DNA from 2 places in the Flavitalea sp. genome. Region 1 is predicted to be linked to the other one. Evidence: riboswitches for the same ligand, from Rfam matches in the RefSeq annotation. Region 1 holds a riboswitch; the other holds the start of a gene.
The links. A riboswitch is a leader RNA that binds a small molecule or an ion and turns the genes downstream of it on or off. The one in region 1 is predicted to bind thiamine pyrophosphate.

Region 1 (15,477 bases):
CAACCCTGAATTTGGAACCGTAGATGACTTCAAAAACCTTGTTGGAGAAGCCCATAAATCGGGCTTCAAAGTAATCATAGACTGGGTTGCTAATCATACCGGTTGGGACCATGTCTGGACGAAAACCAATCCCGGCTTTTATAAGAGGAACCAGGAAGGTAGCTTTTATGACAGTCATGGCTGGGAAGATGTGATAGATCTTAATTATTATGATCATAAACTTCGCCGTGAGATGGTGAACGCTATGAAGTTTTGGGTGAATACCTGTAATATTGACGGATTTCGTTGTGATATGGCTCATCTTGTGCCACTTGATTTCTGGAGAAACACCCGTATAGAACTTGATTCGCCAAAACCACTGTTCTGGCTCGCAGAAACTGACGACTCAAATTATTTCGAGGTGTTTGACGCTGGCTATGCCTGGAACTGGATGCACAGCACAGAAAAACATTTCAAAGAACAAATACAGCTTGATGACGTGATGGCCGTTTTATATAATTATGAAAAACAATATCCTGTTGGTTCAAGACACTTATTTTTTACAAGTAATCATGATGAAAACAGCTGGAACGGTACCGAACATGAAAAGTATGGTGAATCAGCCCGGGCACTGGCTGTGTTCTGTTATACCTGGAAAGGAATTCCAATGACCTACAGTGGACAAGAAATACCAAACTTAAAGCGACTTAAATTTTTCGAGAAGGATCATATCGAATGGCCGGGCAAATGTGAAAATCACGAGTTCTACAAAACATTAAACAATTTCAGGAAGGAACACCCGGTATTCCAACAATGCCCTATGCCCTTCCCGACACGTATCCCAACCACACAAGACAGGAAGATTCTTTGTTACAGTACGGGTATAGGCGATGAGGAATTAGTGGTATGCCTTAATTTTTCAGGTGAACAAATTCAGGTTGATCTGCCTGCAGGTGCTTTGGGTGGACTTTATCAAAGTGTGCTCGATAACCGCATCTTTGACTTTAGAGATACTCCAGTAATGGAAGCGAAACCCTGGGATGCTATTATACTACGCAAAGAACCGAAATGATAAACTTTAATGTTTCAAAAACAGATTAAATCTTAGATTTAGTTTCCCCCTTGAATTTAGATCACTGTGCAGATATGATTCGCTTGAGTAATGGATCATCAAAAAAAATTGATTATTACCCAACGTAGGATAAAAAAAGCCTAAGCATGAACAGGTCATCGCTTAGGCTTCTTGGTTTGTTATTTTATCTCTTAAGGTTCAGAGATTGATCAAGGATCAGAGATTGATTACCACTGTATGAATCCCTTCATAACCCTGGTATACACCTTCCAGCTTAACACTTCCGGAAGCTCCATCAATCACCTTTGCTAATTCTGCTACAGTCTTTACCTCTTTGCCATTGGCCTTGAGTATAACATATCCTTCCTGCACACGAACCTTGCTCATGATACCACCCCTGATTTCCGCAATAACCACACCGCCGGTAACACCGATTTCTTTCGCTGCTTCCTTACTTAATTCCTTGAAGCTTGCTCCAAGTTTGTCGATAGCTGAAGTTTTTACAACTTCAGTATTACCTGATATGTTCTTTAGCGTTACAGCAGTGGTTATTTCTTTTCCTTCACGTCTGTAAGTGACATTGATTTTCTCTCCAGGACGGAAAGTTGCAATCTGGCCAACCATATCAGCCGCGTTCAATACAGGTACTCCGTTTACTTTTGTAATTACGTCACCTTTCTTGATTCCTGCTCCAACAGCTGCACCTGCATCCTGTAATCCTATTACATACACACCTTCACCACTTTCAATGCCGTTCTTTTCTTTCTCTTCATCAGAGATGTTTTCAGGTGCGTATTGAATACCGAGATAAGCTCTTTGAACAGTACCGAACTTCATCAGGTCAGCAATGATCTTTTTAACGATGTTTACCGGGATGGTAAAAGAATAACCGGCATATGAACCTGTAGGTGATGCGATAGCAGAGTTGATACCAATCAGTTTGCCATCGGTAGTTACAAGTGGCCCTCCACTGTTACCTGGATTAACTGCAGCATCTGTCTGGATAAACGCTTCAACAGGAGCATCGCTCTGGCGACGGTTTATTTCCAGCGTCCGCCCTTTCGCACTGATAATTCCAGCTGTGACAGTGGTCTCTAACGTTAATGGATAACCTACGGCAAGTACCCACTGACCAACTTTTGCTTCATCCGAATTACCATAAACAAGGAAAGGAAGATTTTTAGCATCAATCTTAATCACAGCAAGATCACTTGCAGGATCAGCACCAATAACCTTCGCTTTAAAAGTTTTCTTATTGCTCAGTGTTACATTGATCTCATCGGCACCTGCAACCACGTGGTTATTGGTAACGATGTATCCGTCCTCACTGATTACTGCTCCGGAACCGGAAGCGGCCTGCGGAAGCGAACGTGAGCGGTCTCCGAAGAAATCACCCATATCCATGTCAAACAAATCGGCAAAAGGATTTTTCCTTGGCAAATTATTTGATGCAGTCCTGTTCATTTTAGTTTTGATGTGAACTGTTGCCGGAATAGCCGCAGAAGAAGCCGGAGTAAAATCCGTTGCAGCGCCTGCATCAAAACCATCCATAAATTTTGCATAATTGGAAGGTACCTTACCAGTATCATTCGAGCCCTGGTAAAAGTATTGATCTTTCAACATTAAGTGTCTGTATCCCCACATGGTTCCAACGGTGGTTAATGCACTAAGAAAGATCACAGCAAAAACCTGTTTCATTTTCATATTCTCTCTTGATTTAGATATTACTTGTTTTCAAATTGCGTGCCTATGACAAAGTAAATAAACGTAACAAAATAACAAATAGTGGTATCGCCTGTTTTGTTTAACATATAATTTACTAAAGTCTTCGTACTTGCTGGTACAATTTAAAACAAAACCGGGCAAACACCAATAAATCCTTGGGGTTTTAACCGTGATTCACTTAAAAAATGATTTCACAAAAAATTCTTGATGAGGATAAAACAAAGAAATTATTAACATGACAGCTTTGTCAAAATTTCAGAGAGACAGTAAAAATTGCAGGGTATCTGCTCCATCTGCAAAATCTGTCAGTCCAGGCTTTTGTGAACTGCCAAAATTCAGCTGGTCCAAACCAATTATACATTGAACGGATTCATTTGTACTAAGGCTGGCCAACAGCGATACCGGATCCTGGTAGGTATCATAATTCAACACGCTGACGGGGGAGAAAAGCGAAGCGTTTTTTCGAAGGATGATGGAGCCATTTGTCATATAATGTTCCCGGTTGATCATCAGCATGGCGAGCTGGTAGTCATAGTTGTTTTTGTATTTGTGATGATCGAAGAGGTAATTGTATTTTTTGAAAGCCTCAAGCAGCGGAACAAAATCATAGTTTTCCGGCACATAGAGCATCGTAACATTCCTGCAACCCAGGCCAAAATACATGTATACATCATCTGCCAGTGCAGAAAGTTCCCCGATTGTTTCATTGCCAGTGATTATGGCGGCGGAGGTCCTGTTTTTACGGATTATATGAGGAAATCGCGAAAAATAATATTCAAAATACCGGGAAGAATTATTGCTTCCCGTGGCGATATAGGCATCACAGCCTTTGAGCATTTCTTCAAAGCGGATCTCCTCTTTTAATGAAGGTTCCTTGTTCCAAAGCCACTCCACCAGGTATTGCAGTAGTACTTTGTCTTTTGAAGACAGTTTAATTGTCTGATGATGGCCAGACAAAAATGTACAAAGAAAATCATGAAACCCAACCAGTGGAATATTGCCCGCCATAATGATTCCAACATCCCCGGGTTTTTTCTGAATCGCCGGTATCTTATATGAAGCCGCCAGCTTTGCCAGCTTATCGCGGGTTAAAAATTCTGTAACTATATTCTGAACACTGAGATCGATAAATTCAGGTATGAACCACCCATTCTCATGATGTGCTCTTTCCTTTGCGGCCAGCCATGAGTATGGCGCAGCTATTATATGTCCTCCCAGTTCTACCAATAAATTTAACCGTTGTTGTAAATCCATCAAACCTTATATTTGTGTTGCAAAGTAACTGTAATCAATTCTAAAAATTTATTAAAAGCATGGCGATAAAAATTACAGACGAGTGTATAAACTGCGGAGCCTGTGAGCCTGAGTGTCCAAATAACGCTATCTATGAAGGCGGTGTTGAATGGGCCATTTCAGACGGCACAAGTATAAAAGGAAAGTTTACATTGCTCGATGGTGTAGTGGTTGATGCGGACCAGCGTCACGCTCCTGTCAGTGTGGACATATACTATATTACGCCTAATAAATGTACCGAGTGCCAGGGGTTCCATGAAGAACCTCAATGTGCTGCTGTTTGCCCGGTTGATTGCTGCGTTCCTGATGAAATGTATGTCGAAACAGTCGAAGAACTCCTTGAAAAAAAAGAGCGTCTTCATATATAAAAATTCTTAACTTCAGGTTTCACAATAGTGAATGTAGTTGAAAAACTACTCCTGTTGGCGGGTGATATTTCCCGTCGTAAAAAGGTGAAGGGAAAATGTTCCTTCACCTTTATTATTTTTGTCAAATGACTAACATAAAGCCTACCATAGCCTTCGTAACCGGGGGGTACTCTACTGAATCAGTAATCTCATACAAAAGTGCGGTCACTATTGAAAAGAATCTTGACCTGGACAAATACAATGTTTACAAAATTGACGTTACTCCAAAGGGATGGTGGTATGAAACACCCGGTGGAACAAAAACTGCTGTGAATAAAGATGACTTTTCACTTATTGCAGATGGCAAACATATCCGCTTTGATGCAGTTTTGATTGGCATACATGGAACACCTGGCGAAGACGGACGTTTACAGGGATACCTGGACCTTATGGGACTACCCTACACTTCCTGTGACGCAGCAACTTCGGCGCTCACCATGAACAAAAGATATACGGTGGCCGTAGCTGGATTTGCGGGTGTTAATGTGGCAAAATCGCTCCACCTGTTTAAACATACCCCAATTGCACCTGAAACCATTCTGAGCCAACTTGCCCTGCCGGTATTTGTGAAACCAAACAGTGGCGGTTCAAGTATCGGGATGAGTAAAGTGAATAAAGAAGATGAGTTGCCAGCTGCACTGGAGAAAGCATTTAAAGAAGATGAACAGATTCTTATTGAAGAATTCATCAGTGGCCGGGAATTTACAGTCGGCGTATTCAAAACTACTAAAGAGATTATTGTATTACCGATCACTGAAGTAAAAACGCACAAAGAATTTTTTGATTTCGAAGCCAAATATGAAGGCAAAAGTGAAGAAATAACACCGGCCCAGATCTCCAACGAAATGACAGAAAACATCCGGGCGACAGCCAGGAAAGTTTACGAAGTGCTCAATTGCAGGGGTGTCGTGAGAATTGACTTTATTTATGATGAGAAAAAATCGGCACCTTTTATGTTGGAAATCAATACGATACCCGGACAAAGCGAAGCGAGCATAATACCACAGCAGGTAAAAGTGTTAGGCTGGACACTCAAAGAATTTTATAGTGCCCTGATCGAAGATGCGTTGAGTCGAAAATCCTGATTATTTTCACGAACTTAATAACAAACAGATAATTAATATTTTCAGCCTGTGTTTAAATTTATCAGCGGTAAGCCGCTATGGGTTCATATCCTGATCAGCCTCGTACTCGTGTTCCTGGTCCTGTTCTTTTTTCTCAGCTATCTGGACGTGCTCACCAAACATGGCAAGATATTGACGATTCCCTCAGTGAATGGTAAAGACCTTGCCGAAGCGACCAGGCTGCTGGAAGAAAGGGGCTTTGATGTGGAATTGCAAGACTCGGTTTATGTTGATACTGCCAGGGCGAATTCGGTTGTCCGCCAGTTTCCGGATGCGGATGCCGTAGTAAAGGTGAATCGTACCGTTTACCTCACGGTCAATCGTTCCGTTCCACCTGTTATCGAAATGCCAAATTTTATGAGCATGACCTTCAGGAGTGCCGAGGTTGCACTTAAACAGTATGGACTTCAGCTGGAAGACACCGTTTACCGGCATGATTTTGCCAAAAATGCGGTTCTTGACCAATTGTATAACGGCAATTCTATAAAACCAGGATCTAAAATTTCAATGGGCAGCAAAATTACGCTGGTACTGGGTTCAGGACTTGGACAGGATGAGTTTGCGGTTCCTGACCTGGTTGGGTTGACTTATGAGCAGGCCAGGGCTTTGCTGGAAGGAAATGGACTCGCAATAGGGGCTTCTATATTTGACCGGGATGTAGTTGATTCGGCAAATTCATATGTTTACTTGCAACGGCCTGAAAAGATGACAGCCGATAACAGGGTAATCCGTATCAGGCAGGGACAATCCATAGATGTTTTTCTCGGAGTTAAAAAGCCCGAAAAACCTGTTGATTCATCCGGTGTATTATATTAATGTCCGATTTGTTGATTGGTTTATCTGAAAAAATTATAACATGGAAAATATCACAGTAGAAGAAGTAAAGAAAAGATTAGATGCCGGCGACAACCTACATCTGGTTGATGTGCGTGAACCATCGGAAAATGCAGAATTTAATATCGGTGGCAAACTGGTTCCCCTGGGAAAGATCAGAACAATGGATGTACCTGAACTCGAGGATCTGAAAGACCAGGAAGTGATATGTTACTGCAGAAGCGGTGCAAGAAGCGGACAGGCCTGTATGATCCTGGAATCAATGGGCTTTACAAATACCAAAAACCTGGTTGGCGGGATGTTGGCGTGGAAGGAATAAGGACTGTAAAGAAAGTTATGAGTTATGAGTGATGAGTTATGAGTGAGTGATGAGTTGTATTTCACTCATCACTCATAACTTGTCATCAGAGTTTAATATTCAAACTAACCATAACGTTTGCCCCTGCCATCGGGAAATAATAGTTTTCGGTTGTTAGTTCTCCACCATAATAATAGCTGAAAGTATAACCGTTTGATTCGTATTTGCGGTTGAAGATATTATAGACCTGGGCGCTCAGGTTTATTTCTTTTGCCAGCAACCGCCGCAAGCTATAAGAGAGGCGAACATCCTGCACGAAATAATCATCAATGCTTCTTGACCTGGACGATGTGTTGTCAAGATATTGACGACTGACGTATTTACTAAAGAGATTTATCTCAAGATTTTTAACCGGCACCAGATTAACACCCGCGAACCCTGTTACGGCCGGTGAAAACGAGATATCAGTTTCACCATGAGGGATGACTTTCTGCCCACCTGCATCATAATCATCAATGTATTCAGTAAAATTGTTAATCCGGTTACGGCTTAAAGTAAGATTTCCTGAAATGTTCAACCAATCTGTAAGCACAGCCTTACCCTGCAGTTCAATTCCCATCCTGTAGCTGTCTGGAATATTGGTCCTTGTCTGCCCTCCGACATCATTGATCTTGCCGGTTTGCACAAGTTGATTTTTGTAAAGCATATAATATAACACAAGCCCCCAGCTATACTGCCCTTCTCTTTTCTCAATCCCTGCTTCGAAGTCATGCATGCGTTCAGGACTCGGTTGCTGGGTGATGCCTGCTTCAAAATCGTCACGGTTTGGTTCTTTGTTACCCATGGCATAAGAGGCATAAACCTGGTAATTATTTTTATTATATGATAAACCAAGTTTAGGATTTACAAAATCGTAGGTGTTCCTGATCAGGAGGGTCGGATTGTTGCGGAACCCGCCAAGATCATACAGGATTCTTCGGTATTGAATGTCTCCAAAAATCTCCAGGCCAGGCATGATGGAATATTGGTATTTCGCATAGGCGTTTACGTCAGTCTTGTAAGCATCAAGATCATACCATTTGTATTGGTTTGGAAACCCTGCTGCGGCCCAGGGTACCAGTCCGAAATGATTTCCATCGTACCGGTTCCATCCGCCGCCAGCGGTGAGCTCGGACCGGTCTGTTTTATATTGCAGGGAGATGACTTGTCCATAATATTTGTTGTCAAGCCATAGCTGGCGAACAAGATCGGTTTCTTTGCTGGTGTCAGTACCGCTGATGAAATTTGGCAGACCATAGTCTGAATATAATTCCCCCGCCTGGTAATTTTCATAATAACCTTTACCGTTGGACAGAAAAAAAGCAGTGTTGAAACTAAGCCTGGTATTGAACTGGTGATTAAAAAGTAACTGGAAATGATCCTGCTGATAATTGTCTGTTTCGTTATCATAAGGCGTACCTGGTTTTTCAGTGCCCGACGAATTATATGTTCTGTTTGAATCGAGGTAACTTTCCGGTATACCGTTCCAGGATTGATATGTTTTCTCTTTTCCTGAAAAAACATTTAGCCTTAGCGCGGATTTTTTTGACAGATAAGCCCCGGATATAAAAAACGAACTCAGATCACTGCTTGCCCTGTCTACATAGCCATCGCTGGAGATTTTTGATAAACGGGCATCGATTGTAAAATGATCCGCGATGATGCCGCTCCCTGCTTTCACTGTATGTTTCCAGGTGTTGAATGAACCCAGGCTGTTATTGATCTCCGCATAAGGAGAGGTGTTCACTTCATTGGTGCTGAAATTCATTGTTGCTCCAAATGCACCTGCACCATTGGAAGAAGTTCCTACACCACGTTGTATCTGTACGCTGTTAATTGATGACGCGAAATCCGGCAGATTAACAAAAAACAAGCCCTGTGATTCAGCATCATTGTAGGGAATGCCATTGATAGTCATGTTTATCCGGGTCGCATCTGACCCCCGGATCCTTATACCTGTATAGCCAACCCCGTTACCGGCGTCTGAATTAATGACAACGGAAGGAGTCTGATTTAGGATATAAGGAATGTCCTGGGCGAAATTCAGCTTTTCAATGTCTTTTTTTGCCAGGTTGGTTTTGGTGAAAGGGGCCTTATCGCCCGCCCTGATGGCCTTCACTTCTACAGGTTGCATCATCAGGTTGAATCTCTGCAAAGCCACGGAAATGTCAGTCTCGTTCCCTGTAAGTTTTTGTTCATTGCTGCGATAACCCAGGCTACTGACTTTGAGCGGTTGATTGCTCCGGCCCGGGTTTCGGAAATAGAAATAACCCGAATCGTTGGTGAGTGTGGTTGACTCATCTCCTAATTCTACTGTTGCCGCTGCTACTGCGGTGCCGGTGGTGGCGTCTGTTACTCTGCCGCGTATTTGCTGGGAGAGCACAGTCTGGGAAATCAATAAGTAGCAAATCCCCAAAAACAATTTTTGCATGTCCATTAAAGTTTAAATGGTGTCCCGTGAACAAACCGCTATTTATTTGAAGCGATCCTGTAAACGGAATAAAAATTGATTTGAAGGAAATGCTGCGGAAAAGAAGTGTAGGTGTGAATGCTAAAAACTACCTTCCCTGCGCAGGCATTACCCTGTCCAGGTTCTACGGGTATTATCTCAGCCTTGCCGGTTTTAACCGCAAAGCACCCCGAGGAATCTGAGAAATGTCCGGTGTTCGGACGGCTGCAAATATAGTAACAATTTTTTTTTCTGCTGTAACATTTGCAGGTTGAGAGCCGTCACACTTAAATAATACAAGATAGCCCGGTTTGAAACATTTTGATAATATCAGCTACTTTACGAAAGTTCAACGACAGCTAATAAAAACCGCATAAATGAACGTGTCAATTATTTGATTGCATAAATAATCGGATCAATCATTAAATCATATAAATCTATCACCACTTAATATTTATCACTGCTTAATATTTTTAACAATGAAACATATGAAATCACTCAGCCTTTTTTTATTCGGATTTCTTTTTGCGTTTACAACATTTGCACAAACAGCTATAAAGGACGCAAATGCGGAAGTGAGACCAGCTAAAAACTTTCATGCAGTCCGCGTTTCCAGTGGCATTGAACTGATCCTGGTACAGGGAAATGAAGAAGCACTTGCGGTAAGCGCGGTAAATGAAGAACATCGTAAAAATATAAAGACCGTGGTAGATGATGGTGTTCTTAAGATCACCTATGACAACAGTGTATGGAGAAAAAATCAGGGTAACAGGAAACTGAAAGCTTATGTTTCTGCCGTAAAAATCGATGACATCCATGTATCTTCCGGAGCCACTGTGAAAATCGATGGCAAGCTGAAATCGCCGGAGCTGGGAATAGATGTTTCAAGTGGTGCAAATTTCAAAGGTGAAATAAATGCCGACCGTCTTGTTGTGGATCAAAGCAGTGGATCGGTGGTGGATATTTCAGGCGCCGCGGGAATTCTGAAAGTAGAAGGCAGCAGTGGAAGTGTATTCAATGGTTATGATCTTACAGTAGAAAATGGCGAAGCAGATATCAGCAGCGGTGGTCTGATCCATGTAACTGTGAACAAAGAACTTTCAGCAGAAGCCAGCAGTGGTGGATCGATATCTTATAAAGGAAATGGTGTGATCAGGAACATCAAAACCGGCAGTGGTGGCAGTGTTCAGAAAAAAAGCTAATGCTGGTCTGTTTAAGCTCCCTCAAACACTTCAAACAATTAAATAACTAAATAATTCATCACTAACCACTAACAACTCACCACTAATTATACAATGTCATGAAAAAGATGCTTTCAATACTTGCCTTCTCTGTTTTAGTAATTTCGGCAAGAGCCCAACAGATAAACGACCCGAATGTTGAAGTAAGGCCACTAAAAGGTTTTAATTCCATCAAAGTTTCAAACGCTATCGACCTGTATTTGTCACAGGGTGACGAAGAAGCCGTAGCTGTGAGTGCTGACAAAGTTGCCTGGCGTAATCATATCAAAACTTCCGTACAGGGAGGAGTTTTAAAAATATGGTATGAAAATACCGGCGATGGATTTAAGATGGGAAACCGTAAACTGAAGGCATATGTGTCAGTTAGGGATTTAGTAAACCTGGAAGCCTCCGGTGCATCCGACGTTGTAATAAAAGGAAAGCTGACCGGTGGTGACGTTCGTATTGAAATGAACGGAGCGAGTGATTTTAAAGGAAGTGTTGATCTCAAATCGCTTGACCTGAAATTGAATGGCGCCTCTGATGCAACTATCACCGGTAGGGTAGTATCACTGAAAGTGGATGCAAACGGCGCGAGCGACCTGAAAGGATATGAACTCGAAACCGATGTTTGTACCGCGGAAGCAAGCGGAGCCTCAGATATTAAAATCACAGTCAATAAAGAATTAAGTGCCCGTGCTTCAGGAGCAAGCGGGGTATATTATAAAGGAAGCGGGGTAATCAGGGACATTAAATCCAGTGGTGCCAGCAGCATATCAAAAAAAGGATAAGTATCTCTAAAAAAGGATTACAAGTTAATTAAATCAGAAATGATTGAATCTTTATACAAAAGGTTCAATCATTTTTGGTTTAAATGATGAAACGACATACATTTGCAACCCACATCGCGAAGTAGAGCAGCGGTAGCTCGTCGGGCTCATAACCCGAAGGTCGGAGGTTCGATCCCTCCCTTCGCAACAAAATCAAGGCTCCCAGGAGCCTTTTTTTATTTGTAATAATTCGTGTCTTCTGAACTCCGAGTGTGGCCCGCATTCGCCAAAGGCTTCGGCGGGCGCAGCCCGGCGAATGCGATCAACGAGCAGCCCGGCCAGTGCGATCAACGATTTTGTTATCGGCACCGGCCTTTAAATTATCTTTATATCAATAATTCTATAGTGAAGTCAGGTTTTGTAAACATTTTTGGTAAGCCTAACGCGGGCAAAAGCACTTTTCTCAATGCAATGATTGGAGAAAAGCTTGCTATTGTTTCATCTAAGGTTCAAACCACCCGTCACCGCATAAAAGGCATTCTTACCGGTGATGATTACCAGGTAATTATTTCTGATACTCCGGGAATCATTGAACCGAAGTACAAACTGCATGAGAAAATGATGCACGCTGTAAAAAATGCCCTCGAAGATGCCGATCTCGCACTTTTGATAGTTGATGTAAATGAAGATCCTGAAGAAGCAAATACCATTTTTGAAGCGTTGAAACTGAGAGTACCGGCCATCGTGGTACTTAATAAGATAGATAAGGCAAAACAGGAAAAAATTGAACAAACGGGCAAATTCTTCAGTGAAAAAAAATACTGCAAAGAAATTATTGCCATCTCCGCTATTACCGGGGTTCAACAAAACGAACTCGTGAAAGTGATGCTAAAATATCTGCCTGTTGGAGAAGCATTTTACGAAGGAGACGAAATGACAGATCTTCCCACAAAGTTTTTTGTGGGAGAAATGATCCGCGAGAAGATTTTCAATCTTTTCAAGGATGAGATACCTTATCACACTACGGTAGCAATAAAAGAATTCAAGGAAAAATCGACCCTAATTAAGATTTCGGCAGATATCATCGTTCAGCGGGATACTCAAAAAGGTATTTTGCTCGGCGAAGGCGGAAAGATGATCAGGCAACTTGGAACAGAAGCCCGCAAAGATATTGAACAGTTCCTTGGGCAGAAAGTGTTCCTCGAGCTGTTTGTGCGTGTGAAGCCGAAATGGCGCGATAATGATTTTATGTTGAAAGAATACGGTTACTATTGAGTTATGAGTTATGAGTTATGAGTGATGAGTTAAGTGGTTTAGTGAATGTTGGGCCGTAAATAGCAAATATTGAATGGGGCACAACCCCGATAGGGGGTTGACTTCGAATAACCCGGGGTGAAACCCGGGGATAAATTTTAATTCCGGTGGATCCATTTTTTTGGTTCACCATATAATAATTACAGAATGGGTTTTACAGTAGCAGTGGTCGGAAGGCCGAACGTCGGGAAAAGTACCTTTTTTAATCGCTTGCTTGAACAAAGGAAGGCAATCGTAGACGATTTTAGCGGGGTGACCCGCGACCGCCAGTATGGAGTTGCAGACTGGAATGGGAAAAATTTCAACATAATAGATACTGGCGGATTCGTGGCCCGCAGCGAAGATGTCTTTGAAAGAGAGATTCGCAAGCAGGTTCACATAGCAGTAGAAGAAGCGAATGCCATCGTGTTTATGGTTGATGCTTCCATAGGTATTACCGAAATGGATAGCTCCATGGCCGAAATACTGAGAAAGTCCTCCAAACCCGTGTTACTTGTTGTCAATAAGGTTGACAACCACGAACGTTTAATGGAGGCATCTGAGTTTTATTCCCTCGGTTTTGAACATATCTATTTTCTTTCGTCGATGAGTGGCACAGGCACAGGTGAACTCCTTGATGCTTTAGCTGATCTGATTACCGAAGAACAATCATCCGATACGCTGGATCTTGATGCCTTACCCAAGTTTGCCATTATGGGTCAGCCAAATGTGGGCAAATCATCTTTGCTCAATGCCCTGGTTGGCCAGGAGCGTACAATTGTCAGCGATATCGCGGGAACAACAAGGGATACGATCCATACCCACTACAATCTTTTTCAGAAGGACTTCATCCTTATTGATACGGCTGGTATCCGGAGGAAATCTAAAGTGCATGAAGATCTTGAGTTTTATTCAGTGATTCGGGCTGTTAAAGCAATGGATGAATGTGATATCTGCCTGATGGTGCTTGATGCCGAAAAGGGCATAGCAGCCCAGGACCTGAATATTTTTGGCCTGGCGGCTAAAAAAGGCAAAGGGGTGGTAGTGCTGGTAAATAAGTGGGACCTCATGGAAAAGGAAACAAATACTGCCCGGGATTATGAGGCGGAACTCAAAAAACGTATCGCTCCTTTTACCGACGTGCCAATTCTTTTTGTTTCTGCAAAAGATAAAACCAGGATTTATAAAGCAATTGAACTTGCCCTGGAAGTTTTTGAAAATAAAAAACGCAAGGTTCAGACCTCCAAACTGAACGATATCATGCTCAAAGCCATTGAATCGTACCACCCACCGGTCGTGCGAGGTAACCCGGTGAAAATCAAGTATGTAACCCAACTTCCAACCAATGTTCCTTCATTTGCATTTTTCTGTAATTTCCCGGATGATGTGAAGGAGCCCTACAAAAACTACCTCGAAAACCAGCTAAGGAAGAACTTCAATTTTACAGGCGTGCCAATCCGTTTATTTTTCCGTAAAAAATAAAACGGCACAATTAAAAAATAAAACGGCATAATTATGGCCGGGTAGGGAGGCAGTGCTCAAAAGGCACGGTTTTTGAAAAATAGATTTATCGAATTCATCATATGTTATTCGGTCAACTAATTAATCGTTTAAATGCGCACTTATTTAACAAAATATTCGAAATTAATCCCGCGGAACGCAATTAATTGATATTTGTTATTAGATTTGCGCCATCTTTAATCAAAAAAAATATTCAGATGAAAAAATTTCTTGCAATCATCGCTATCACATCAATCATGGCTTCATGCACAGACAGCTCAACTACTGAAGAAACAAATGCGGATTCTAGTGCTCCACTTCAGAGCGCTCCGGATTCATCTTCAATTACACCTGATACTTCAGCTTTGAAGGCTGATACTTCAACTGTAAAGCCAGACAGTCCTGCAGTAAAATAAGTAGTCCTGCAGTAAAATCAAAGGATATCATTGCATTTGCTATATAGGTCCTCCCGTTAACCGGGAGGATTTTTTTTTGGTGGAAGGGAAGCCTTTCCTAAAACGTTTTAGTAGATAACAAGGTTAATGTTTCACTTCAGGATTATCTTGCAAGAACGGGCTTCTTCCATTGCTGTTTAATATCCTGCACCAGCTCCAGGCATTAATGCTTAAGTGTTGGTAATCAGGACCATTTTAGAGATTGCTAAAAGCAGTTTTACCGAAAGCCATAAGAAAACCGATTGTCTTTGATGCTGAATCATGATCAAAATGAACTGCTGGCGCAATTTAGGTCAGGCGATAGAGCTGCCTTTGAACAGGTGTTCAGGTTGTATTTAAAACCATTACGCCTGAATGCTTTCCTGATACTCAGGAATGAGCAGGAGTCTGAAGACCTGGTTCAGCAATTGTTTCTCGATATCTGGAATCAACAGCTATACAGGAATATTCAGAAATCGCTGAAAGCCTACCTGCATACCGCCATTAAACATCGCTGCCTGAATTATCTCAAGAATGTAAGCAGACAAACAAAAAACCTGCACGAATATGCCGGGCAACTTGAAATAAATACCACAGAAACGGACGAACTACCTTCGCCACAATTGCTTACAGTTCTCGATGGATTGCCGGTGCAGCAATTGAAAGCTTTTCACCTGATCCATATGGATAATAAACGTTACCAGGAAGCTGCTGAGGAAATGGGTATAAGTATAAATTCATTAAAAAGCCATCTAAAGCTTGCAGTGAAATTCGTACGTATCAAATTAAAGGCATCTCCAATTCACCCATACAACAAATAATATTGTCCTAGTTCCGGATGCAGCTTAATTACGAAGAAATACGGGTATTGATAATTGAAAAGATTGCAGGTTCTATAGAGCCCGCAGATGATGTTATTATCGAGCAATTGATAAATGATGACCAGCACGTACTTAAAATGTGGCTGGCGATCTCCGAAGAAGTGCGGGAAGCAGAGTCTCTGGGATTTAGTTTAAACGTTGATGAGCAACAGCAATGGA
Region 2 (15,477 bases), on a different contig from region 1:
TTTTTGTCCCCATCCACATCACCGATGGCCAGCCCATATCCTATGGAGATTTTATCATCGACAACCTGCCTGCGGAACCGGGGCATGTTCTCCTGTGCAAATACCTGTGTCAGCATTTGCAAGCTGAGAAAAAGAAAAGGAATAAAATATCTCATACTAAAAGTTAGGTAAATACCATCAAAGACGAATGGCTTTATGCAATTAATCATTTAGCAAATTTTGATTTTGTTTTACGGTACATAGTATACCCGGCAATTGCCATAGCAATTACTGCCGCAATAAAAAGCGGATTGCGAAATAATGGCCATGGAGGTTCCCGCCACCAGGGCACATCAACAATTTTCATACATAATCCATCATAATCATACATGAGTTCGCCTCCACCAGCGCCTGGCGGAGCAGGCGTCCGGATAACCTTCAATGGCGTTGTTATTTTAAAAGCATCCAGGTATCCTTTGAAGTTGATATATGCATTTGTCACCGTAAATCTTATTCCACCACTACCGTCAATAAATCCGCCAGTTGTGTTTATTATTTTTGCATCTTTATATTTGTCCGCAGCGAGAAGTTGTGTTAGTGTAAAATGGTTGTCAGGAAACGTCACCGGGTCGGGATTGGTCAGATTCCAGAAACCATCAAAAGCCTTCCATTCCTGCCATCTGTCGAAATTGACCGGGGTGGGCAAAAGGGTATTCTGCCTTGGCTGTTTAATAGGTTCAAAGTTTATATTGTTATCATGGATGGGATCCCATTTATCATCCCCGTTAACATCGATTTGCAGACTGAGTATCGGTGCAGCCGGGGGCAAACGTGTTCCGGATGAAGTGGAAGGCTCAGTATAGGTACTATATTTTAATTGAGAAATATCTTTAAGGAAAACTCCGTCATAAGCATTGTTTCTTAACTGGATGCGGGCAAGGGAAGGATCAATCGAGACTGAAGCCAGGTTCGTATCCAATTCTGAGAGAGGGAGACTAAAGTAAACAGCCCCTGGTCTCAGGGGAAATGGCGTATTCACTTTGGGACGACAGACTATAGATATGAGATCGGTAGCATTTTTCGAAACTTCTCCGGAGGGCATTTTGTTGACCTGGCCTTTTTCCCAACCATTATCTGCAAAATCATTGACATTGACAAGGATGACTTTCTGGGCGTCAACAACTTCGCCAAGAATCAGAAAACAAAAGAGGGCTGGTATTCTGAAGATGTTCCGGTTCATATTTGTAACAATTTGCCATGATTACAATCATATGATAATCCCGCCTCACTATACAAACATAAACTTTAACTCAATCCACCAGGGTATTAAATAATATTCATTCTTTACTTGCAATCTGGCCTGGACACAAGCTTGAAATTTGAGGTTAAACATCAATTAATCTCAACTTGTCTAGCCTGGTTGACCAGAAATATAAATCGAACGGTTTTTGTATCAAAACCGGACAGTCGCCTTGATAGTGTTTTCATAATAGATTGGCATTTTAGCAGTTGCTAATCCGGCCCTGCTTTTGAACAAGGGTTTGATGGTTTCTAAGGGCGACAAAATAATGTTACCCAATCCAAAAATTTCCCTTCTAAACAACCTTAAAATATGCTAAGAAATTATTTCAAAACAGCCTGGCGCAACCTTGTTAAAAGCAAAGGATCATCATTCATCAATATCAGCGGTCTCTCAGTTGGTATGGCCGTCGCAATGCTTATTGGTTTATGGATCTGGGATGAATTAAGGTTTGATAAATACCATAATAATTATGATCGGATCGTCCAGGTGATGCAACATCAGAATTTTAACGGCGAAGTCGGTACCCAAACTGCAAATCCTGCCCAGATGGCTGAAGAGATCCGCCGGCTTTACAGCAATGATTTTAAATATGTATTGCAATCGTCCTGGAACTTTAATCATGCACTGACTTATGGCGAAAAGATTTTTCTGAAACCGGGGAGTTATTTTGAACCGCAGGTAACGGAAATGCTCACACTCAAAATGCTTAGTGGTTCGAGATCCGGACTCAAAGAAATGAATTCAATATTGCTTTCATCCACTATTGCAAAAGCCATATTTGGTGACAAAGATCCTATGGGACAGATGATCAAAGTTGACAATAAAGTCAACGTTAAGGTTACCGGGGTCTACGAAGATCTGCCCAATAATACCTCCTTCAGAGAACTGCAGTTTATAATGCCCTGGGATCTTTACCTGAGCCAGAACGAATGGATCAGAAAGATGACAAACCCATGGGGATCTAATTATACCCAGACTTTCGCGCAACTTGCAGACAATGCCAACCTTGGTGTTGTAAACAGGAAGATCAGGGATGTCAAAATGAACAAGGTAGGTGCTGAAGAAAAAAGATATAAGCCAGTTGTCTTCCTTCACCCGATGAGCAAATGGCATTTGAACTCGGAGTTTAAACAAGGCATCAATACAGGGGGGCAGATAGAAAATGTCTGGCTCTTTGGTATAATAGGATTTTTTGTCCTCTTACTGGCTTGTATAAATTTCATGAACTTAAGTACGGCAAGGTCTGAAAAGAGGGCAAAAGAAGTAGGCATCAGGAAAGCAATCGGATCCGAAAGAAAACAACTGATCATCCAGTTCTTCAGCGAATCGGTACTGATTGCTGCTATCGCTTTCATTATATCAGTGGTTCTGGTGGTTCTCATATTACCTGCATTTAATAATGTCGCAGAAAAGAAGATTTCCATTTTATGGGATAGCCCTTTATTCTGGCTGGTTGGTATAGCATTCAGCCTGCTCACGGGTCTTGTTGCCGGCGTTTATCCTGCACTATATTTGTCTTCTTTTCAACCGATAAAAGTATTAAAGGGAACTTTCAGGGTCGGTCGTTATGCCTCAATACCGCGGAAAGTACTGGTTGTGTTACAGTTTACGATCTCGATGGTATTAATTATCGGGACCGTTGTCGTTTACCAGCAAATCTCGGTCGGGCAAAACCGGCCCATTGGTTATAACAGGGATGGACTTGTAACTCATAGCATAACTGAAGAAATGCATAAGCATTTCGAAACGATCAGAACCGAATTGAAAAACGGTGGAGCAATTGTAGAAATGACTGAGTCGGGTAGTCCTACTACCGGTGTCTGGAATACAAATGGCGGATTTGACTGGGAAGGCAAGGACCCAAACCAGGCAGTGGATTTTCCAAATAATGGGGTTACCCATGAATATGGCAAAACTATCGGATGGAAGATCAAAGAAGGCAGGGATTTTTCACGGGATTTTGCCACTGATACTTCCGCATTTATATTGAATGAATCAGCTGTCGCATTCATCGGATTAAAGGATCCTGTAGGCAAGATCATTCGTTGGGAGGATAAGCCATTTACAGTAGTAGGAGTAGTGAGTGATCTGTTGGTTGAATCTCCTTACAAGCCAGTAAGGGCGGCAATGTTTCATGTTTCCCCTGAGCAACAAAATATATTCATCATCCGCCTGAATCCGCGCGCCAGCGCAAAATCAGCATTATCAAAAATAGAGGCTGTGCTAAAGAAACATGATCCGGCTTCACCCTTTAAGGCAGATTTCGTTGATGAAGAATTTGCAAGAAAGTTTGGCAATGAAAAACGGATTGGCCAACTCTCGACTTTTTTTGCAATACTTGCCGTTTTCATATCATGCCTTGGTTTGTTTGGGCTAGCTTCATTTGTAGCAGAGCAACGTGTAAAAGAAATAGGTATCCGTAAAGTGCTGGGCGCATCTGTTCCCAACATCTGGCAACTATTGTCAAAGGATTTTATTTTTCTTGTAATCATATCCTGCTTTATAGCAATCCCCGTGGCATTTTATTATATGACTTCGTGGCTGGAAAAGTATGATTACCGTGCATCTGTTTCATGGTGGGTGTTCGCGCTCGCAGCCATTGGTGCTTTGGTTATCACGTTGATTACAGTTAGCTACCAGGCTATAAAGGCAGCTATCGCAAATCCAATTAAGAGTTTGAGAACGGAATGATCTGAAATCTGAATTATAGACTTCTCTTATGCTCTGTGCAAAATTTGAAATCTGAATTATGTACTTCTCTTATGCTCTGTGCAAAAGTGATAGCATGGAATTTTGATTTTGTCTGAGTCGGAATTCTCTCTTATCATCATATGTAGAGGCATGAGTTTGAAAAATCCTGAAAACTTAATGGCTTAAACAATCGGAACTTATCTAAACGATAAACTATTGCCGGCAGGCAGATGTGTGGTCTTAATGGCAGGAACTTTTTCCCTGAACCATCTGGCCATAAAAAGCGATCCGGGTTCCTCGCTGGCAGCATGACCGAGTACAACCAGGGCCAGCTTATCGCCCTTCGCCCGCGCATCGCGAACATATTCTGCGGTCTCCCATTCTGAAACTTCCCCGCAAACCAGGACATCCGGTTTGTGGTTGTGAATATTGCGGATCTGGGACATACCCCCTGCTGCACCGGGCATCAATAGCACCCTTCCGCAGGGCTGGCTAAGATTCCCGATATATCTTAAAGCTGGGACACCCAGCTTTTTCTTTGCATGGTCAATAAGGTCCTTCAGGGAGAGTACGGGATTTAATGAGAAAACAGGTTGATTGGCATTGCCAAAGTCGCTCCATCCAAGCTGATCAACTACCTGCTTTCTTACTCCATCGGTAGCAAGGCTATGCACATAATCATGATTCCGCCATACAGCGATATTGTGCTCCTTTAATAACGCTGCCTTGTATTGATAAACATCGTCATCTTCGAGCCACTTTGTTTGATCCTGGTGGTTATAAAATGTTGGCTCATGTGCAACTATGAAGTTGGCTTTTAATGAAACCGCCTTTCGTATCACTTCAATAGTGGCAAACATAGTAGTTACAATGCCGGTTACCACTATGTCCCTGTTTCCTGATTTCAGCGTGTCTACGGTGTTTGCAAATGGTGCATCAGGTATCTCTTTTATAAACAAATCCATTATTTGCCCTACTGTCAGGGCATTTGTCTGCACACCAGCAGCCAGGATAATAAGCGGGTCAGACATGATGAGGGCAGAGCCCAGGACAGATGCACCGTTAACTATAAATTTTCTCCGGTTCAACGAGTTGGTATTCATTTGTAAAATTGAGGTTTGTTCAAATTTAATGAATCTACTACTTTAGTTGTGAGTTGTGAGTGGTGAGTTAGTTGTCCACTTACCACTGACTTAATCATGGCTTTTCAAATTTCTTTGCAACGGCACAGATTTATGCATACGTTTCGCGTTGTTGTGCTCTTGTTTTTAACATCCTTCAGTCAACCAGTGCAGGCCCAAAACTGGGACATCAATATTGTTAAAGCAATCAATCCCGAGAATCCGGACTCTAAGTTTTTCAGATTGACTAGTTCATCTGTCTATGTTATCGGGATCGCAGCGCCGGTGAGTTTATTTACCGCAGGAATGATTACACGGGACTCCATGATAAAACGGCAATCCTATGAAATGGTTGCAGCGGCTCTTATTGAGCTAGCGGTAACTGGAAGTTTAAAAAACATTATAAACCGTCGGCGGCCGGTGGAGAAGTATCCATTTGATGTGTTTCCCTATGATAGCTACAGTGGTAAATCAATTCCGTCAGGGCATACTTCCATGGCCTTTGCCACAGCCACTAGTCTTTCGCTGCAATTCAGAAAATGGTATGTTGTCATACCGTCTTGTCTCTGGGCAACCTCGGTAGGATACTCACGTATTTACCTGGGAGTTCATTATCCATCGGATGTAATCGCGGGCGCGGTGGTGGGTGCGGGTAGTGCTTATCTTGCACACTGGTTAAATCGCAAAATTTTTCAAAACCGCGATCGTTTTAAGCACCGCTAACACCGGGGAGGGATTTTTTCAGAATAATAACAACTTCAAAAATGATTTCCCATGAAAAATCTCCAGGCAGTTCACAAGCCCTATAACAAAAATGATGCGTTTATCGTACAACCCCTACCGGGCTCGGAATCCAACAATACTTTTCCGTTGAAAGTTGTAGCACGATTGATGATATTGGTGAGTCCGATTCCGGCTCGCTTTTGATTTAAATCAAAACCAATCCCGTTATCCGAGATTTTCAATTCCAGTCGCTCTGCATTCTGTTGGATAACTATTTCTACCACAGAAGCCTTAGAATATTTCAGGATATTGTTGAGTTGTTCCTGTATAATCCGGTAAATTGATATTTTAAGGGCCTCGCTAAGTTTGTGTTCTAGTATGGAACTTAATTGTAGTCTTGGTTCCATGTTGGCAAACTTGATATTTTCTACCAGTTGCTCAATTGATTCCGTCAACGTAAAGTCTCCAAGCGATGGCGGGACCAATGATTTGGATATTTTTCTAAGCTCTTCTATACTGTCATCTATTACATTTATGCTTTTTCTAAGAATAGTTTCATCCTTCTGGGGATTTGTCTGATAAGCGGAAAGACAAAGCCTGGCGGTAGCCAGCATTTGATTTACATTATCATGAAGTTCTTTTCCAAGTTCACCACGTTCTTTTTCCTGGGCCTCAATAGTGGCCTTGGTTATATCAATCTGACGGTTCACTTTTTCTTTTGTAAGCTCATCCTGTAACTGTAAAGTCCTGGATATATCATGTGCGATCACCAGGTAGGCATCCGTGTCTTTATAGATTATCGGGTGCACAAATACTTCTGCAATAAGCGTCTCTCCATTTTTTTTAACATGTGTTACCAGCCTGTTCTTAAAGTCATTACACTTCCTATTCTGGCGGATGACTTCCAGTTCTTTCCTGTTATCCGGTAATCGGAGATCGAAAGCGGTCATTTGCAAAAATTCCTCCCTGGAATAACCATAGTGAGAAACTGCCATATCGTTTACTTCCAGGTAACCCAGGTTTTTCCTGTCAACCACCCACTTAGCAATAGGGCTGTCATTAAACAATGAGCGGTAAAGCTGTTCGGAATTTCTTATTATTTGTTCGGCGATTTTAATTTCGGTAATATCAAAATGTGAAACAACGGCGCCGGAATTAATTCCAAACACCGGCCTCACTATTAAATAGAACCATTTCTGGCCGGAGGGAGTTTTGCAGGCATATTCCAAAACAAATTGGTCGATCCTGCCTGCAATTACATCTCTTATGGCAGCAGCTATTTTTTTGCCGGCTTGTGGCGACAATAGTTTTGCTTTTTCCGCCACTACTATATAATTGATCGATTCAGTATAGCAATTTCCTGTTAATTCATTTTGATCTGAAGACTTACTCCAGGCTTCATTTACATCAATGATGTTACCTTTTTCATCAAGCAGGGCAATTCTCGCAGTTAATGAATTGAGTATGGCGGTCCTTTGGATGGTTGCTTTTTTCAGATTCTCCTCCGCCTTAAATTCTTCTGTAACGTCCCGGTAGTTAAGAACAAAGGCGTTTATCAAAGGCTCCCGGAGCATGTTTGTTACAATTGAACTGATCCATCTCCATTCCCCGTTTTTATGCCTTAAGCGGTAGGTGAGTTGTCTTGTTTCGCCATACAAAGTCTGCAGATCATTTAATACCGCATTAATCGCCTGTACATCATCCGGATGATAAAGTACTGCTGGATGCGTTACCAACAATTCGTCCCTGGTATATCCAAGAATGTTTGACACTGACGGTGATACATAACTAATTTTGCTATCGGCGCCAAACAAAGCAATCCCATTGTGACTTTTTTCGATAAGTACCTCAAAGCGGGTTTCGTTTGAATGCAGTTTATTTTCTTGTATTTTTTCAAGCGTAATATCACGGGCAAAACATGTAACGCCTATTACCGAAGAACCGTCATAGATGGGATTGATAGACATATCAAAATAAAGTACTTCGCCCTCATGAGAAAACTCATGTACCAGGCGCTGTGCCTTCCCGGCGAAAGATTCCTTATACAAGGTCTCCCAATTTAAAATCTGCGAAGGATCTGAAGAATTCAGCACATCCTGAACGCTATCACCGGGATTTACATCCATCCCATATATATCTTTAATTGTATTGCGTAACCGCGAATTCAATACCAGGTACCGGTGTGACCTATCAATGCTCCATACATACCCGTCAAAGTTTTCCACCATCGCATTGAGGTTCGCCTGTGCCTGCCTGATATCCTGGTCTTTTTTCGTAAACTGCAACCTGATATTGGCTTCGATAAGTTCACCATTTGCTTTTTTCAATGCTTCATTTTCACGCGAAAGCTTGTCTATCACAGACTGAATAGCTCTGGTAGGTGCATCCGATTCATGTTTCGGTTCACTATCATATACCAGATGCCGACCTGCTAAAGGATTGGCATTGTTATGGTTCGCATTTTGATTATCGACGGGCTTTTTCAAGATATCTTTTGGTTTCTAACGTTCTAATATAGCCGCACCAGGAAATATGCTGCAATAACTGCGCTCAGCACGGATTAATTTCAATTTAAATATATTTAATTATCCATTTAAGCGTTTACTCTTATAGCGTACTACAAGTTACGATGAGGAATAGCCATGCCCAAAGGAAATAGCTACTAACATTATTAAAGTAGCTGATTCCACTTATTGAAATCTTTAAAAGATAATGCCAGCCTCCGGGTTAATACATAACACATAAAAAAAACACTTAAATTGCTTCAATCTTGCACGGGGTGCTTTTAATAATAATTTAAAGGCTGAGATAATACCCGTTACCTGATCCGGATAATACCGGCGTAGGGATGCAAAGGCCAGTTATTTTCAGTTCAACTGTTTTATAAAAGCCTTGTTTCCTGCACCATAATTCCGGCAGGAAACAAGGCTTTACTTTTTAAAACATAACAATGGAACTGCAGAAAAATAATTTCAGCCAGGTAACCCGGGGATTGATAAAATGGCAGGGTCGGAAAGAATGGTTCTTCAACAGGGAGCATACAGATACATATGAACAATGGTATGAAGGCCGTTATAAAAGAGCCGAATTGTGGCAAAAGAAGGTAATGGGACAGTTGCTCAAATGCGATACCAGGGTAAAAGAACTACTCGAATTTGGTTGCGGCACCACCAGGTTTACGCGGTGGTGGAATCAGATTGGTATTGATGCGACCGGAGCAGATATTTCACCTTTTATGCTCGGACAGGGCGTGCATCTTTTTAATGGTGACCTGGTGAACGCCGATTCACACCATATGCCTTTTAAAGACGATACATTTGATGCCGTTGCCTTCATAACCACCTTTGAGTATTATATTAATCCCGTTAAGGTTATACAGGAAGCTGCAAGAGTAGCCAGATCTGGCATTGCCTTTGGAATGATGAACCGTAACTCTCCCAAATTTATACGACGTAAAATACAACAGGCTTTCGGCAAAAATCCATTCTATATTACGGCCACCTTTTATACTCCCGGGCTGCTGATTCAACAGATAGATATTGCATTAAAAGGACGCGCTTATAGTCTTGAATGGACCTGTACTGGTCTGCCAAAATGGTTTCCTGTACAACAATGGAGTGTTCCTGTTGGTGATTTCTTTGGATTGTATATAAAGTTTCTTGATTGATTAAAACTGCGCTATGTTTTTGTCGGGTAAAATTGAAAACGAGGCTTTTGAAGAAGTTATTCTAAAACACTGTGGCTTTCAGCGAAATGAAGTGTCTACCGGGCCAGGCTTTGGTATAGATGTATCGGTTATTGATCTGCCCGGACAAATGGCGATGGCGCTGACCAGTGACCCGTTATCGTTAATTCCTTCCCTGGGCTTGCAGGAATCGGCCTGGTTATCGGTTCACCTGATGGCCAATGATATGGCAACTACCGGCTTTGCGCCTATGTATGTTCAGATGGTATTGAATCTGCCAGTTAGTCTAAGTAAACATGATTTTAAAATTTACTGGCATTTTGTACACAAATACTGCCACGAAGCGGGTATTTCGATAACAGGCGGACATACAGGTGGCATTGAAGGACAGCGATCTACTATTGCAGGAGGTGGAACCATGTTGCTTACAGCGCCAAAAGAAAAGATCAGGATAAGTAAAAATGCGCAAGCAGGTAACGTCATAATTCTAACCAAGGAATGTGGAATATCATCAGCTGCCATACTTGCTATGAGTTTCCCCGAAACAGTGAAAAATAAACTGGGTAAAGAAATTTATGATGAAGGTTGCAGACTCTTTTATCAAACATCCTCATTAAAGGACGGATTAGTTGCGGCTGATAATAACAGCAATTTTACAGAAGTTACCGCTATGCATGATGTCACCGAAGGCGGTGTACTGGGAGCCGTATATGAAATGGCAATAGCGTCGGGAAACGGAGTTTGGGTTGACAATAACAATTTGCCTGCCGGTAGTACGACACAGAAAATTTGTAATCTGTTTGAACTTGACCACCGCTTTTGTATTGGGGCAGGCGCCATGATCATTGCTGCAGAAAAAGAAAAGGCACAAAATGTTTTACAGCGTTTACAACAAAATAATATCAGCGCCACAGTAATAGGTGAGTTTAAAGAAAAACAATTTGGCTATAAGCTGATTGAGGATTTAGTTAAAAAGCCAATGCCTTATTTCAGTAAGGATCCGTACTGGGACGCATTTTTTTTAGCATGTAACAAAGGTCTGAAATGAAAAATTCAAGAAAGCCGGAAGGCGGGGTATACCTGGTAATAGATCCTTCAATACAGAAAGACCTTCTTGTCACGAGACTGGAGGCAGCATTACAAGGCGGTATCAGTGCAGTTCAGATATGGAACCGCTGGAGCGTTACGTCTGGTAAATCTGAAATAATTACAACGATCTGCAGCCTTTGCAAACCGTATTACGTACCGGCATTCATCAATGAAGATTATTTATTGTTGCAGACACATCCTGCACTTGATGGAATTCATTTCGACAAAATACCGCATGATTATCCAGCTATTAAAAGATTGGTAGGTAGAAGCTTTAGCGCCGGCATAACCTGTGGTAACGATTTCAACATAATCGATTGGGCCATGAGAAATGAACTGGATTATGTCTCGTTTTGCTCTATGTTTCCTTCATCTTCTGCCGGTAGCTGTGAAATTGTAACACCATCTATAATTCAAAAAACGAAGCAGCTTACAGATATGACGGTTTATATTTCCGGAGGAATCACACCTGAAAATATCCAATTGCTTAAACAGACTATTTCTTTTGATGGGGTGGCCGTTATTGGTGGAATATTAAAAAGTAATGATCCACTGCTCGCAACACGGGCATATTTAAAAGCCTTAAGTGAAAAAATATAGAAATATGAAGCAAAAAACAATTGAAAAACTTTGCTGCCCTTTTGATAAACATGATTTATCATTAGAGATATTCATAAAAGATCTGGAGGGCGATATTCTGAAAGGAATTTTACATTGCGCCGGCTGCAATCGTTTCTATCCCATAGTACATGGCATACCCATTATGACACCAGATGAATACCGCGAATTTCAACTGGAAAAAAAGCTGATTGAAAACAATGACGATTATAAATGATGGTAATAAATGACGGTTATATTTACTTCACTTTGCAGTTACCTGCGTTCGTGTAAACTTAAACGGTTACCATCCGGATCCTTCAATGCTGCGAACTGTCCCCACGGAGTTGTATCAATCGGGCCAGCTACTATACCCTTTGCAGCCAGTGCTGCAATTTCTCCTTTGATATCATCGGTTTGAATGACCAGGCCATCAATGCATCCCGGGGGCATGTTTTTGAACCAGGTAACCAATGTAATAGAAACTGCACTATCCGGAAATCCGAGTTGTATCCATTGTTTGCCTTCTTCAAATGGAGCTTCGACCATTAATTCAAATCCAAGGTTGAGGTAAAATTCTTTCGCCCGCGCCTGATCGGTAACCGGAATGGAAATGATTTCAATTGCTTTCATATCTCATAATTATTTTTAAAGGTCATATGGAACGCCCAAGGGAATTTCACTATGTGTCAAAAGACTGTAAATGGGCGTTTCATATGTGCATAATTTATTTTAAAGGTCATATAGAATGCTCCGCCGGGGATCCACAACGAGTTCGGAAAATAGCAAGACTACTCATTTAGTCTGAAATACGGTTGCGGTGCAATTTAACATCCAGAAGTTAGTCAAAATTTCACTAATACACCAGCAAATTTCTTACATTCGGCAAGACAGATTAGTTGCAACCTCAAGCCGATCCTGCAGGCTTTTATAAATAGTTTAAAACATAACCAACATTTATGAAAGGAATATTACCATGGGTCTATTCTTTTTTTTGCTGCCTTCTCTTTTTGATTTTTGCCGCCTGCAAGGAAAAAAATGAACAGCCTTCAACCGAGGCTATTACCGCTCTCAATCTCAAACGCGGTGAATTGATTGCCTGTGGTAGCCCGGACAAACAATTTGGTACAGTAGGTTTTGTGTCTTCCTGTTCACCCGAAGTAAAAAAAGACTTTGAACTTGGTGTAGCCCTTTTGCATTCTTTTGAATACGATGAATCAGAAAAGGTCTTTGCCAGGATTATCGACCAGCAACCTGACTGCGCAATGGCCTATTGGGGCGTGGCTATGTCTAACTACCATACTTTATGGGCTCCGCCTACTGAAGCTGAGCTCAAAAAGGGCAGCAAAGCAATTGGGATGGCAGCCACCATTTCTGCAAAAACAAAAAGAGAGGAGGATTATATCAATGCAGTGTCGACCTTCTATAATGGTTGGGAAAAAATTGATCATCCAACACGGTTTGCCAGGTTTGAAAAGGCAATGGAAAAATTATACAGTGCGCATCCTGATGATAAGGAAGCTGCTATATTTTATGCCTTAATACTAACGGCAGCCGCTGATCCAACCGATAAATCTTTCACAAAACAAAAAAAGGCAGCGGCTATGCTTAAAGAGTTGTATGTTATTCAACCTGATCATCCGGGCATCATACATTATATCATTCATAGCTACGATTATCCCCAGCTCGCGGAACTCGCCCTGCCGGAAGCCCGTAAATATGCTGCTATTGCGCCCTCATCGGCGCATGCCCAACATATGCCTTCTCATATTTTCACACGTCTCGGTTTATGGGACGAAGATATAAAATCAAATCTCGCAGCATCCGCATCGGCTAAATGTTATGCTGAAACCTCCGGCATTCAGGGCCACTGGGACGAAGAGCTACATACACTTGACTACCTCGTCTATGCCTACCTTCAGCAAGGTGATAATAAGTCTGCTATGCAGCAGTGGGAGTACCTGAAATCCATCGATAAGGTATCACCGGTAAATTTTAAGGTGGCATATGCATTTGCGGCTATCCCTTCCCGTTATGTGCTTGAAAACCGGTTGTGGAAAGAAGCCACTAATCTTGAATTGCATCCTGCAGATCTTGAATGGGAAAAATATCCCTGGCAAAAGTCTATATACCATTTCGCGAGGGCGCTTGGCTTCGCCAATACAGCCAATCCTGATTCAGCGAGAGCAGAACTGAAAAAGATGGGTATTTTACGCGACAAACTTCTTGAACAAAAAGATGTGTATAAGGCCAACCAGGTTCATATCCAGATGAAATCAGCAGAAGCATGGACAGCACTTAAAACCGGTAAAAGAGAAGAAGCACTGAGATTGATGACTGAAGCCGCTGACATGGAAGACAAAACTCAGAAGCATGCAGTAACCCCGGGTGAAGTGTTGCCTGCAAGAGAACTATTGGGAGATCTGCTAATGGAATTGAATGAACCCCAGAAAGCGCTGGTTGCTTATGAGGCGAGTTTAGTGGAACATCCAGGGCGCTTCAATGGACTTTATTCCTCCGGGCGGGCAGCTGAGCTATCAAACCAGGTTGCTAAAAGAGATAAATATTTCCGGCAGTTACTAAAAATCTCTGAACCCGTTAATTCAGACAGGGCTGAACTCGCCGATGTAAGACTGGCATTAAAACATGAATCAACTTTGCACAAACAATAGCATTAGTATCAACAACGAAAATAAAAACTGTTGACCAGTGTATTTATACCGGCCTTTATATTTATGCTGGTTTATTACTGGTTTTCCTGCAAGATTATCTTTTGATTTGTTTTTACATTTTTTTGAACAAGCTTTCCTGCTCCGTTCGGTAGTATAACTTCTATATCAACTGAATTTATCTTTCCGATACCAAAATGGGCAATCGCAGTTTGCCCCGAGGCATATCCGTATCCAACGCTGATATCCTGGCAGCCCAATAATGCGCTTGCCTGGCCTGTTTTTCCTGCCTGGTAAACTTTGATCTTTGACCCTATACCCATCCTGTTAACCTTTTTTGTGCCCTTGACCTGAACCTTTAACCAATTACCGCTTATTGTTTCATTGTGCAGTAAAATAGACGGGAGTTCAGGCCACCAGCTTGGCAGGAACATATCTAATCTTCCATCATTATCATAATCCCCTGTAGGTCCGGCCGCGGAGTATATAATCTTTTTTTCTTTCAATACTTTCGCAAAAAATACTCCTGTCTGACCCTTGAGGGCTTTATCTTCTGCTGTCGGAAAATCATTGACCGCCATAATTTCTTCTCTGAACCGGGGTAATCCGTTCACCTGTCCTGTTTGTCGGAATATGAGTGGATAAACTTTGCCATCCTTAAATTTCACGACACTTGTGTATATATCCGGCAAACCATCATTGTCAAAATCCTGGATCTCCACATGAGGTGCCTTTAATGGAATGGGGTTAAGGCCAACTGATTTTGTTACTTCTTCAAATGAAAGTCTACCATCTTTCGACAGTTTGTTTATAAAAAGCCTGAGGGGTTGCGGGTTGACCCAGGGCTCTTCAAAATGCGGACCCATTACAATGTCCATTAAGCCATCCCTGTTAACATCTCCAAAGCTAACACCACAAACCATATTGTCGCCCCCGGAACCTGGCCATTCAAACAATTTCCTTGTGCCGGGAGCTTCATAAAAATGACCTTTTTTATCATTTATAAAAAGCAGGTTTCCGCCATTATTTGCAGCAATAAACAGATCCGGCCAACTGTCATTATTCAGATCAGATGAAGCAACACCATATCCTGGTATACCTGCAGGTATACCTGCAGAGACCGTAACGTCTTCAAACTGTAATTTACCTTTGTTCCTGAACAGGCGCGAGCTCCGGGTAGCTGATCCATTGTAACCCGTTAGCGGATCTTCACCGGAAAGGATGTCAGGAAGTCCATCCCCGTTATAATCCAGGATGGTGACACTTCTGCCTCCGAAAGCCTGAGGGCATGCTTCATTATCTGCGGATATATTCTTAAAGATTCCCTGTCCCTTGTTTTCGAACAAGGTATTGCCTTTAACTTTTTTGTCTTGCTGTGGCATAGATCCCATATAAATATCCAGATCGCCATCATTGTCAAGGTCTGCAAATACAATCCCGGTTGTACGACCTGAAAGATTCAATGATGTTTGTTGATCCCTGCTGAATTTGCCATTCTTGTTTCGAAACAGCATATTGCGCTTACCATCCTTATCAAAAGTTCCAACATAAAGATCTATCCAACCATCACCCTCTGCATCTCCCCAGGCAGCTCCATGTCCATAAATACCTGCTAAGGCC

Region 2: it holds a riboswitch for thiamine pyrophosphate, as region 1 does, so the genes downstream of both, VK664_RS25455 (class I SAM-dependent methyltransferase) here and VK664_RS18530 (TonB-dependent receptor) in region 1, are expected to answer to the same signal.

Annotation. Positions count from the first base shown of each region.
Region 1 is NZ_DATHKG010000114.1:13,128-28,604, reverse strand. Features, by position in the region: gene VK664_RS18565 (alpha-amylase family glycosyl hydrolase) at 1-1,051, shown strand, start outside; gene VK664_RS18560 (trypsin-like peptidase domain-containing protein) at 1,268-2,755, opposite strand; gene VK664_RS18555 (acyl-CoA reductase) at 3,032-4,030, opposite strand; gene VK664_RS18550 (4Fe-4S dicluster domain-containing protein) at 4,090-4,437, shown strand; gene VK664_RS18545 (D-alanine--D-alanine ligase) at 4,563-5,561, shown strand; gene VK664_RS18540 (PASTA domain-containing protein) at 5,610-6,416, shown strand; gene VK664_RS18535 (rhodanese-like domain-containing protein) at 6,457-6,753, shown strand; gene VK664_RS18530 (TonB-dependent receptor) at 6,839-9,202, opposite strand; TPP riboswitch at 9,319-9,423, opposite strand; gene VK664_RS18525 (head GIN domain-containing protein) at 9,709-10,422, shown strand; gene VK664_RS18520 (head GIN domain-containing protein) at 10,521-11,231, shown strand; tRNA gene VK664_RS18515 (tRNA-Met) at 11,347-11,418, shown strand; gene era (GTPase Era) at 11,463-12,485, shown strand; gene der (ribosome biogenesis GTPase Der) at 12,672-13,985, shown strand; gene VK664_RS18500 (hypothetical protein) at 14,222-14,419, shown strand; gene VK664_RS18495 (RNA polymerase sigma factor) at 14,710-15,258, shown strand; gene VK664_RS18490 (FecR family protein) at 15,276-15,477, shown strand, end outside.
Region 2 is NZ_DATHKG010000162.1:11,519-26,995, reverse strand. Features, by position in the region: gene VK664_RS25485 (FG-GAP-like repeat-containing protein) at 1-155, opposite strand, end outside; gene VK664_RS25480 (hypothetical protein) at 206-1,219, opposite strand; gene VK664_RS25475 (ABC transporter permease) at 1,592-3,973, shown strand; gene VK664_RS25470 (Nif3-like dinuclear metal center hexameric protein) at 4,171-5,076, opposite strand; gene VK664_RS25465 (phosphatase PAP2 family protein) at 5,173-5,817, shown strand; gene VK664_RS25460 (sensor histidine kinase) at 5,898-8,303, opposite strand; TPP riboswitch at 8,583-8,683, shown strand; gene VK664_RS25455 (class I SAM-dependent methyltransferase) at 8,768-9,484, shown strand; gene VK664_RS25450 (AIR synthase family protein) at 9,498-10,550, shown strand; gene VK664_RS25445 (thiamine phosphate synthase) at 10,547-11,191, shown strand; gene VK664_RS25440 (Trm112 family protein) at 11,196-11,426, shown strand; gene VK664_RS25435 (VOC family protein) at 11,465-11,821, opposite strand; gene VK664_RS25430 (tetratricopeptide repeat protein) at 12,148-13,860, shown strand; gene VK664_RS25425 (CRTAC1 family protein) at 13,935-15,477, opposite strand, start outside.